Regions from separate parts of the Ruegeria alba genome, predicted to be linked through region 2. Evidence: riboswitches for the same ligand, from Rfam matches in the RefSeq annotation. Region 2 holds a riboswitch; the other holds the start of a gene.
What was found. A riboswitch is a leader RNA that binds a small molecule or an ion and turns the genes downstream of it on or off. The one in region 2 is predicted to bind cobalamin.

Region 1 (5,514 bases), on a different contig from region 2:
CCCGATCTGCGCGCCTTCTTCGATTCCGACCTGCGCTGGCTACGCCACTACGGGTTTACGGCGCTGGACATGCCGAACCTGCATGGGGGGTTGAGCAGGTAAAGGGGTCATCCTGCGCCAGCGCGGAATCAAGGCCTAAGGCTGCCGCGCAATCGCCAGACCGCCCGCACGGGCTGGCGATATTGGACCGCCAGCACGCCCTTCGACGGTTATCCGGACTTGGCTGGCATTAACTGCCCCGCTCAACCCAAGGATCGCCATCCCGCGGTCTGGCGCTTGCGCGGCTCTTACCCCTTCAGATAGTCCTTGTACGGCCGCGCCTTGCGGCCGCGATATTTCACGGTCAGCTCCAGCGGCGTTTCGTTCTCGTCATAGATGCCCAACACGATCCCGCGTTTGCGGGATTTGGTGCGCATGGCGATCAGCTGTTCCTCGCTGCGGGTGGTGCGTTGCGACTGGCGGCGGGTCCAGCGGAACAGCTTGTCATACATCCCGGCTATCACATCGGCATGGGCCGGGTCGCCGCCCAGATCGACCAGTTCCTGCGGGTCGTTCCTCAGATCGAACAGCATCGGGCGCGGGTCGGCCTCGAAATGGATCAGCTTCCAGTCCTTGTCCGCCACCATGAACATCACTGCCTGCCGCACCGAGATGTCGTTCAGATGCGCAATCGGCGAGGCCGAGAAATCGTATTCGCAGATCACGTGATCGCGGAGCGTGTGGTCGCGCGCGCCGTGCAGGATCGGGATCAGGCTTTCCCCTTCGAGGATATGCATCGCCGGTTTGCCGCCCGCTGCCTCGACGAATGTCGGCGCCAGATCGATGCTTTCGACCAATGCGTCACAGACGCTGCCCCGGGTCGCGTCGGCCTCGGGGCGCGGATCGTAGACGATCAGCGGAACCCGCGTCGCGGCATCGTGAAAGAAAGTCTTTTCCCCCATCCAGTGATCGCCCAGGAAATCGCCATGATCCGAGGTCAGGACAATCATCGTGTCCTGCATGCGCCCGGTCTCCTCGAGCCATGTGAAGAGCCGCCCCATCTGGTCGTCGGCCTGTTTGATCAGCCCCATATAGGCGGGGATCACCGCATCGCGCACCTCTTGCCGGGAAAACGCCTCACCCACCTTGGTGTCCATGAAGGCCTTGAACAGCGGGTGGGCGTTTTGCCGTTCGCTGTCGCTGCGCACCACGTCCTGCACATGTTCGGGGCCATACATGCTGGCATAGGGTTCGGGCACGATATAGGGCCAGTGCGGCTTGATATAGCTCAGGTGACAGCACCACGGACCGGTCTGGTGTTCGATGAATTCCATCGCGCGGGTGGTCAGATAGGGGGTCTCGCTGTCCTCTTCGGCGATATTGGCGGGGCGGGTCGCGTTCTTGAGGAACCAGCCCGATTGCACATTGCCCTCGGCATCCAGCCCGGAATTGGCAAAGTCGTGCCAGGGGTTGTCGCTCTCATAGCCCTTGGCGCGCAGGTACTTGTTGTATTCCCTGGCGCCATCGGGGTCGTAATAGCCATCCGGTCCCTCGGGCAGCATGCCATCGTCGCGCTCGAAGACGTCGAACCCGCATTCCGCCACCCGCGCCCCGATCAGCGAATCCGGCTCAAGCCCCAGCCGTGCCATGCCTTCCTCGTCCGCGCGCATGTGGGTCTTGCCCACCAGCCAGCAGCCCATCCCGGCCGCACGCAGGTGGTCGCCCATGGTCATCTCGCCCACCTTGAGCGGTATGCCGTTCCAGCTGGCTCCGTGCGAATGCACATAGCGCCCGGTATAGGTGCTCATCCGGGACGAACCGCAGATCGGCGACTGGATATAGGCACGGTCGAAGCGCACCCCTTGTGTCGCCAACTGGTCGATATTGGGCGTGTTCAGGGTCTTGTGGCCGTAACAGCTGAGGTAATCCCAGCGCAGCTGATCAAACATGATGAACAGGATATTCATGGGCGCGCATACCTTTTACATATCTGTCGGAAAGCCTGCAGTTCCGGTCTAGACTACCCGCACTCTAGCCGGGTTGGGACCAAGTAGGAAACATGGCACCGGGCCCTTCCGTGCATTTCTGGCCAAGGGTTTGGCTCGCCTGTCGGTAAGCTTTAACTTAGCTGCCCTTCAGGCGGGGTCTGAACGGCCTAAAGCGTAGGATTCACTGTTGCCGGGTTGCCCTTTTGTGCCCCGAATCCTTGCGCACTCACCAGCATCGTGACTTGCGACAAAGCTTCTTTCGGAGTCATGTTGCGGCTGGGCAAGGTGTTGCGGCCTTGGATGTGGGCTCGATCGGAGAGGGAATTTTGCGGATGGCGCAATTGGTGATCTATGCGCTGCAAGTTGGGGGAGGCTCGCTGGCGATCTGCCAGTTGCCGGGCCTGTCTGGCAACTATTCAAGTGATATTGATCTGATCGGGTCCTGGGCGCCCGGGCTGGTGATCTCGATGACGACCGAGGTCGAGATGTTGCAGCACGGTGCACGCAATTTTGGTGCTGATATCCAGAGTCGCGCCTGCCGCTGGGCTCATCTGCCGGTCGATGATTTCGGAGTGCCTGGCCGTGATGCCGAGATCAGTTGGAAGGCGATCAGCAAATCGGCCCGGCATGCGCTGCGCGGCGGCGGGCGCGTATTGATCCATTGCAAGGGCGGCTGTGGCCGGTCGGGCATGGCGGCGTTGCGCCTGATGATCGAGACGGGCGAAGAGCCGAAGGCGGCGCTGGCGCATTTGCGGTCGGTCCGCTCCTGTGCGGTGGAAACCGACGCCCAGATGGACTGGGCGCTGGCAGGCCGTGCTATCCGGGACTGATCCTTCAGGCCGTTGCTTGCGCTGTCGCAGCAGAGTGGACGCAGCGGGGGCGGGCCTCGGCCATGGCGCATGGTACCGGGCCCAGCCCGGCGGCAAATCCCGCTCCGTCGGGTGTCATCAGCGCATCGGCAAAGCGATTCAGATGCGACAGGGCGGTGTCTTCGTCGACGCCGCAGAACACGCGGATCCGGCTGTGCGAGGCGGCGTAGCGGGCCATGCAACCTGCTCCACACGGGGGCATCTCGCAATGCCCCTCGATCGCGAAACCTGCATCGGTCATCGGTTCAGCCTGCCGCAGCGCGCGGGCGAGGTTCTCGGCCAATGCCGACAACGCCGGGCAGGGCCTGCCGGTTCGGCGACAGAGCGTTGCGGCAAATTCATGCGTTCTTGTAGTCCAGATCATCCTGCGCCCTCCGCGCGGCGGAACAGGGTGTCGGGGACCGGCCGATCAGGGCCTAGGCATCCCGTCCGGACACCCCGCCCGGGTTCGAGTTACGGTTGCGATGGCAGGTCTCCTGACTTGCGGGTCCGGGCTTTGCCGGCCTTCCCGGCCCGGAGGGCCAGTGGCATTTCGGCATCGCTCACCGCTTACAGTTGCGGGGGCAGTCTCGGCATTGGTCCCCTGTCGCCAGAGGGCCGCACCGTGTTCCCTTTTCATCCCGGCGCATGTGCCACCGGGAACCATCGCCTCAGCGGTAGCGGGTGATGCGGGCCGAAGTCAAGCCGGGTGTTTCTGCCGGATTTTTCCCCATGTGGCGGGATGCTAGTATGGGTATCGAGTAGTCAGGCTGAAAAAGGGTGCCGTTATGCGGTTGAGAGGGGTGCGCGGCAGCAAGAATGTCGAGGATCGCCGCGCGCAGCGCGGCCGCGGTGGCATAGCCATCGGCGGGCGTGGGCTGGGTATCGGCGGGGTGCTGCTGCTGTTGGTGATCAGCGCCTTTACCGGCATCGACGTCACCCCGTTCCTGACCGAACAGCCGGGCCCGAGCCAGAGCACACCCAAGGAACTGACCGCCGAAGAGCGGCAGGCGGGCGAATTCGTCTCGCGCGTATTGGCCACAACCGAGGATGTCTGGGGCACGGTGTTCCGCGACCAGCTTGGCCGCGACTACATCCCGCCGACGCTGGTGCTGTTCTCTCAGGTGACATCCAGCGCCTGCGGCGGCGCCTCGGGCGCGACCGGGCCCTTCTACTGCCCGGCCGACCAGAAGGCCTATCTGGACACAGATTTCTTTGCCACGCTGGCGCGGCGCTTGCAGGCGGGTGGCGATTTTGCCGCCGCCTATGTGATCGCACACGAGGTGGCCCATCACGTGCAGAATCAGCTGGGCATTCTGGGCCAGGTGGATCAGGCGCGCCGGCAATCCTCGCAGGTCGAGGCCAACGCCCTGACTGTGCGGCTGGAATTGCAGGCCGATTGCCTGTCCGGGGTCTGGGCGCGCTCGGTCCGGGGTCTGATGGAACGCGGTGATCTGGAAGAGGCGTTGAACGCCGCTCGGATGATCGGCGACGACCGGCTGCAACGGCAGGCGGGCCGGGTGCCGCAACCGCATACATTCACCCACGGCACTTCGGCGCAGCGGGCGGCCTGGTTCGAACGCGGCTTTGATAGTGGCCGGGTCGCAAGCTGCGACACGTTCAGCACCAACCGGCTCTAATCCGCGCGCGGCAGCATCTCGGGCAGACGGCGCAGCACGTCCGAGGACTGCCGGGCACGGGCCAGCATCCAGCCGCCTTGCAGCAGGATGAACATGGTCTCGGCGGTCTTTTGCGGATCGGCCAGCCCAAAGCGCCTGGCGTGATGCGCGCCCTCGGTGATCCAGCCTTCGAACAGGTGGCGGGCATGGGCGCGAAACGCGGCGTTGTCCGGCCCTTCGAACAGGGTCGACGAGATCGGGCAGCCATCCCACTGGCCCGATTTGTCGAATAGTTTCGCGACCTTGCCGCACAGAGCCTCCATCCCGGCATGAAAGCTCTCGGCTGGTTCGAACGAGGCCGCGATCAGCCGCAGCATCTGGTCCGAGGCCCAGGTGGCCGAGGCCAGCGCCAGGTCGGATTTCCCATTGGGAAAGTGGTGATAGAGCGAGCCCTTGGGCGCCTCTGCCTCGGCCAGCAGCTCGGACAATCCAACACCGTGATACCCCCGGCGCTGGAACAGCTGGGCGGCGGTGCGGATCAAGCGATCTTTGGTCGGAAGCGGACGTTGGGTCATGTGCCGGGGATATTGACAGCTCTAGACCGATTGGTCCAGACATGAGGAATAGACCAATCGGTCTAGGGAATCTGGAGGTCGCAATGCTGGATATGCAGTCATCTGTCAGGGTCGAGGATTTTCATTTCCCCGCCGGGTCGGCGCAGCTTTCGGCGCGGCTCTATCTCCCGGCGGGCACGCCCCGGGTTGCGGTGGTGATCAACAGCGCCACCGGGGTGCCGCGCGACTATTACCAGCATTTCGCCACATGGCTGGCGGCCGAGCAGGGCATGGCCTGCCTGACCTATGATTATCGCGATTTCGGGCATTCGTTGCGGGGGCCGCTTGCGGCCTCGACCGCCACCATGTCCGACTGGGCGCTCATTGACATGCCCGCCGCCTATGCCGAGATGCAGCGCCGGTTTCCCGGCCTGCCGCTCTGGGTGATCGGCCATTCGCTGGGCGGCATGCTGGGGCCGCTGCAACCGGGCATCGAGCCCATCGCGCGCATGATCTGCGTCTGTTC
Region 2 (5,514 bases):
CCTGCAAGCCCGACCGGGTGGGCACAAATCGCGAAATTGCATCCTGCTATCCGCAATCGGCATATCACAATCATGCTGATATGTGGAAACTATGGAGCAGTTGGCCAAAGGGGGACAGCGTGAGGATAGCACTGATCGGGCACGGGCCCATTGCCGCCCATGTGGCGGCGCATCTGCCCGAAGGCGTCAGGCTGACCGGGGCGCTCTGCCGGCCCGGGCGAGAGCAGGCCGCGCACGCGGTCTTGGGCGTGCCAGTGGCGCAGGCGCTGGAGGGCCTGTCCGAGCGGCCCGACCTGCTGGTCGATTGCGCCGGTCATTCCGGCCTGCGCGCCCATGGGGTGGCGGCGCTGGGCGCGGGGGTCGAGGTGCTGACCGTTTCGGTCGGTGCGCTGGCCGATGTCGTGTTCTGTGCCGAGCTGGAGGCTGCCGCCCGCGCCGGTGGCACGCGGCTCTGCCTTGCCTCGGGCGCGATCGGGGCGCTGGATGCGCTGGCGGCGGCGGCGATGGGGACGGGCTTGCAGGTCACCTATACCGGGCGCAAGCCGCCGCAGGGCTGGCGCGGCAGCCGCGCCGAAAATGTGCTGGATCTGGACGCGCTTACCGCACCCGCCACCCATTTCACCGGCACCGCGCGCGCGGCGGCGCAGGCCTATCCCAAGAACGCCAATGTGGCCGCCGCCGTGGCGCTGGCCGGGGCCGGGCTGGACGCCACCCGGGCCGAGCTGATCGCCGATCCCGGCGCCACCGCCAATATCCACGAGATTGCGGCCGAGGGCGCCTTTGGCCGGTTCCGGTTTCAGATCGAGGGCTTGCCGCTGCCGGGCAATCCGCGTTCCTCGGCGCTGACCGCGCTCAGCCTGCTGGCGGCGCTGCGACAGCGCGGCGCGGCGATCCGGCTATCGCTTTGACCGATAGCCACGCTTCATGATATCGCAAAAACCATGAACCGCACCCAGATCCGCATCGTCGAGCGCGTGTTGACCCGGCTCAAGCTGAAACAGCTGCGCCTGCTGGTCGCCGTGGGCGAGCGGCATTCGATCCTGCATGCGGCGCAGGCGCTGAACATGTCCCAGCCCGCCGCCACCAAGCTGATCAAGGATCTGGAGCTGGATTTCGACGTGCAGCTGTTCGACCGCACCAATCGCGGCATGGTGCCCACCGTGTTCGGGGCGGCGCTGATCCGGCATGGCAAGCTGATCCTGGCGCAGATTTCCCATGCAGCCCAGGAACTTGACGATCTGAACGAGGGCAATGGCGGGCGCGTGGTGGTGGGTACGCTGTTGGCCGCCTCGGCCGAGTTTTTGCCCCGCGTGCTGACCCGGCTTCTGACCGACAAGCCGGGGCTGGTGGTGAAACTGGTCGAGGGCACCAACGAGGTGCTGATGCCGGCGCTGCGCTCGGGCGATGTCGATCTGGTGGTGGGGCGCTTGCCGATGCACCGGCACCGGGCCGAGATCGTGCAGGAGAGGCTGTTCGACGAAGAGGTGATATGTGTCGCCCGGAGTGACCACCCGGTACATCGCCATGCCGCGCCCGCGCTGACCGACCTGATGGAATACCCCTGGATCCTGCCACCGGCGGAAACCACGTTGCGCCGCCAGCTGGATCAGGTCTTTGTCGACCTGGGCGGTGGTGCGCCGCCCTATGCGGTGGAATCGGTGTCGTATCTGGCCAATCGGGGCCTGTTGGTGGGGTCGGACATGCTGGCGGTGATGCCCGCGCATGTGCCGCGCCACGATATCAGCGCCGGAACACTGTCACGGGTCGACTGGCCGGTGCCGATCCCGATCGGGCCGGTGGGCGTGTCGATGCGCAAATCTGCCAGCCTGTCGCCCTCGGTCGCCGGGGTGCTGGATGCGCTGCGGATAGAGGCCGCGCAAATGGCGCGTTGAGCTTGCCTCGGCGGACCCGATGCGCCACATCTGCCGCACCGATCAAGGAGACACCATGAGCGACATGCGCCTTTCCCTTTGCTCCAGCTGTCAGGGTGAGCGGGACCGCGACCAAGGGGCCGAGCGTGCCGCCGTGTCCGACGCGTTGGCGCGCGCTGGGCTCAGCGGGCGGGTGGAGCTGGTGGAGCATGCCTGTTTCGGCGCCTGCGCCACCCCGGTGGCGCTGGCCCTTCAGGGGCCGGGGCGGGCTAGCTATGTGTTCTCGGACCTCGACGTGGTGGCGGATGCCGACGATATCGCCGCCACCTGCCGTGTCTATCTGGACAGCCCCGGAGGCTGGATTGCCGATGCCCGTCCCTGTGGACGGTTGCGGCAATGCCTGCTGGCGCGAATCCCGGCCTATTCCACCTGAACCGTGACCACGGCCTCGACCGGAATGCCATCGACCATCAGCGGGCTGTGGCTGTTGGCGTTCAGCGAGACCTTCACCTCGACCGGACCTTTGGGCAGGTCGGGGATATGCATCCATTCGCTGTAAAGCCGGGCCAGTTTCACGTCGTTGACATAGACATGGGCATGGCCTTCGCCCGGCACGTCACTGGCCGAGGCGTTTTCGGGGGCAAAGCGGAAATTCTGCGGGCTTACATGCAGGTTCCAGCCCGACATCGGATCGCGGGTCAGTGCCACGGACACACCGGGTGCGTCGGGGCCTGCGGGCAGATGGGTGGCCTGGGCGTGGTCGTGGCCGCCTTGTGCCGTGTCATGGGCGCCATGCTGGGCCGCGTCGCCGTGGTCATGACCGTCAAAGGTGACACCATAGGCCGCCGCGGTGACGAAACCGGCACCGCCACCAAAGACAAGGCCGATGGCGAAGAGAGCGAGAGAGCGGGACATATCAGTCTCCTAGCAAAGGAAAACCCCGCCGGACGGGTCCGGCGGGGCATATGGGTCGACGGATCAGGCGTGCGCTTCGGCGCGCTTGCTCTCGGTCTGCCAGAAGTAACCGGCGAAACCACCCAGCAACACCCAGGCTGCCATCCCGACACCAAAGGCGCGGGCGGCAAACAGGGCGCCCAGTTCGGTCGGCACCGGGCCGGCAAAGCTGTCAGGCTCGGGCGCGCCGATCAGATGCGGCGCCATCAACAGCAGCGCGGCGGCGCCATAGGCCATCAGGTTGCCGCCGAAGGCGATCAGCCACATGGCGATACCCGCCGCGGCCACGGTCGCGGTCCACCAGATCTGGCGGGCGGTGATATCGGTATAGGACACACCGGGCACCTCGGGCGCGAGGCTCAGTCCGGGCGCGAAGTGAAAGGTGATGAACCCGGCCAGACCCCAGAGCAGACCGGCGCGCGCGGTGACCGCATGACCCATCCCCTCGGACACCGACATCAGGGCGACCATCACCACCGCATAGCCGGTATAGGTGAGCATTGCAAAAACGACCGTCAGCGCATCGCGCATCGGATCGGCGAACATGCCGGGCAGGTCGGGCTGGGCACTTACCGCCTCGGCGCCGAAATGCACCAGTTCGCCGGTTTCATACAACTCGGCATGCAGCAACACGGGCTGCACGAACAGAAACTGCAGCAAGGCGGCAATCAGCCCTGCTGCAGCGCCAGCGAACAACGCGCTGGTCAGAATGCGACTGAACATGGTTCAGTGGCAGGGAAAGCCGGTTGCGTGGCGCACGTCGTGGGCGGCGTCATGCAGCGCGGATGCCTGCACATGGCCCGCCAGGGTCACGATGCCCAGGCCCAGGATCACGGCGAACAGAGCCGGCAGGATCGCGGAACCGGTGGCCGATGCCTTGAGTGTTTTGGTCGTCATGTCATTTCCTCCTTGCCGCCGCACCCGACGGCCGGTGTTTCATTACCTGTCTGGCAGGTCTCCTGGCTCGCGGGTCGGTGCCTCTGTTCGCCTTCCCCCCGGAGCGAACCCGGGAGTGGCTGGTTGAACAGAGGCTCACCGCTTACAGTCGCGGGGGCGGCTTTGGCCTGAACCGACGGGCGGTCGCACCAAATTCCCTCTTAGCATCCGGATTGCTCCGGCAGGACCAGACCCCTCCATTTAGCCGCGAACGCGCATCCGGCGCAATCGTCATTTGCGACCTTTCCGGTCAGTTTTCGCGCTTTTTCAAAAGATAGATATCCATGATCCAGCCGTGATCGGCACGGGCGCGGGCACGGGTTTCGACGATTTCGCCCGCCATCTCGGCCAGTGGTCCCGCCACCAGAATCTGTTCCTCCATGCCCACATAGGCGCCCCACCAGATGTGGTAATCGGACATATCCAGCGCCTGGAACGAGCATTCGCCGTCCAGCATCACGGCCGCGGTATCCACCGCGGGCGGCCAGCCTTCGTCGCGCAGGCGCCGCCCGGTGGTGACCAAGAACGGTGCCCCCAATGCGTTGACCGGAATGCCATGCGCCGCCGTCAGCGCCTGAAGCGCGGTGATGCCGGGAATCACCCGTACCCTGGGTTGCGGATCGAGCCGCGCCGCGATTCGCAGCGAACTGTCATAGAGCGACGGGTCGCCCCAGATCAGCAGCGCCACCCGCGCCGCGTCGGGGTGGTCCTCCATCGCCGCCTGCCAGCGGAGCGCAATGGCATCGTGCCACTCGTCGACACCCTTCAGATACCCATCCTCGGCGCGGCGCGCGGGGATGTCGAAATAGGCGATCTGCGGCGGCGTGTCGGTGGCGTCAGTGATGATGCGCTCGCGCAGCCCGGCCAGATCGGATTTCCCCGCCCCCTTGCGCGGGATCAGGATCAGATCGGCGGCGCGAATGGCGGCGATGCCTTCGCGGGTGATGTGGTCGGGATTGCCGGTGCCGATTCCGATCAGGAGAAGCTCAGTCATCGCCGAACTCCGCCAGCGGACCATACAGGATCAGGGCGGGTGCGGTGCCGATCTCCGCTGCCAGCCGTTCGGCCAGTTCACCCATGGTGGCGCGGGTCAGGCGCTGTTCAGGGGTCGAGACGCTTTCGGCCATCAGCGCAGGCGTCGAACGTGGCAGGCCATGCGCCTCAAGCGCATCCAGCAGCAGTGGAAAGGTGCGCTTGCCCATGAACACGACCGTGGTGGCCTGCGGGTCTGCCAGTGCGGGCAGGTTCAGGTCGGGGGGCAATTGCCCGCTGACGTCATGGCCGGTGACGAATTGCACCCGCCGCGCGGTCAGTCGTCGGGTCAGCGGGATGCCCGCCGCCGCCGCCGCCGCCACCGCCGAGGGGATGCCGGGGATGATCTCGTATCCGATCCCGGCCGCGCGCAGCGCGACCAGTTCCTCCTCCAGCCGGCCAAAGAGACCGCCATCGCCGGATTTCAGCCGCACGACATGCGCGCCGGTCTGGGCATAATCCACCAGCAGGCGGCTCACATGGTCCTGTTTGGGCGAGGCGCGGCCCGCCCGTTTGCCCACCCCCACCAGATCGGCATCCGCGCGCGCATGGGTCAGGATCGGACCGCTCGACAGATCGTCGAACAGCACCGCATCGGCCTTGCCCAGCCGATCCACCGCTTTCAGCGTCAACAGGTCCGGGTCGCCCGGCCCCGAGCCGACAAAGGAGACAAAGCCGCTCATGATCCCGCCTCTGCGATCAGGTGAAAGAAGGTGCCGGT

Region 1: it holds a riboswitch for cobalamin, as region 2 does, so the genes downstream of both, MB818_RS17295 (hypothetical protein) here and MB818_RS06435 (CbtB domain-containing protein) in region 2, are expected to answer to the same signal.

The regions. Positions count from the first base shown of each region.
Region 1 is NZ_JAKOEM010000019.1:27,733-33,246, forward strand. It holds gene pheS (phenylalanine--tRNA ligase subunit alpha) at 1-102, shown strand, start outside; gene MB818_RS17285 (sulfatase-like hydrolase/transferase) at 288-1,946, opposite strand; gene MB818_RS17290 (protein-tyrosine phosphatase family protein) at 2,300-2,797, shown strand; gene MB818_RS17295 (hypothetical protein) at 2,802-3,200, opposite strand; cobalamin riboswitch at 3,286-3,498, opposite strand; gene ypfJ (KPN_02809 family neutral zinc metallopeptidase) at 3,604-4,455, shown strand; gene MB818_RS17305 (TetR/AcrR family transcriptional regulator) at 4,452-5,009, opposite strand; gene MB818_RS17310 (alpha/beta hydrolase family protein) at 5,093-5,514, shown strand, end outside.
Region 2 is NZ_JAKOEM010000003.1:165,856-171,369, reverse strand. It holds gene MB818_RS06460 (aspartate dehydrogenase) at 81-908, shown strand; gene MB818_RS06455 (LysR substrate-binding domain-containing protein) at 942-1,892, shown strand; gene MB818_RS06450 (DUF1636 family protein) at 1,948-2,304, shown strand; gene MB818_RS06445 (hypothetical protein) at 2,292-2,786, opposite strand; gene MB818_RS06440 (CbtA family protein) at 2,850-3,548, opposite strand; gene MB818_RS06435 (CbtB domain-containing protein) at 3,552-3,722, opposite strand; cobalamin riboswitch at 3,758-3,968, opposite strand; gene cobF (precorrin-6A synthase (deacetylating)) at 4,012-4,755, opposite strand; gene cobA (uroporphyrinogen-III C-methyltransferase) at 4,748-5,476, opposite strand; gene MB818_RS06420 (cobyrinic acid a,c-diamide synthase CobB) at 5,473-5,514, opposite strand, start outside.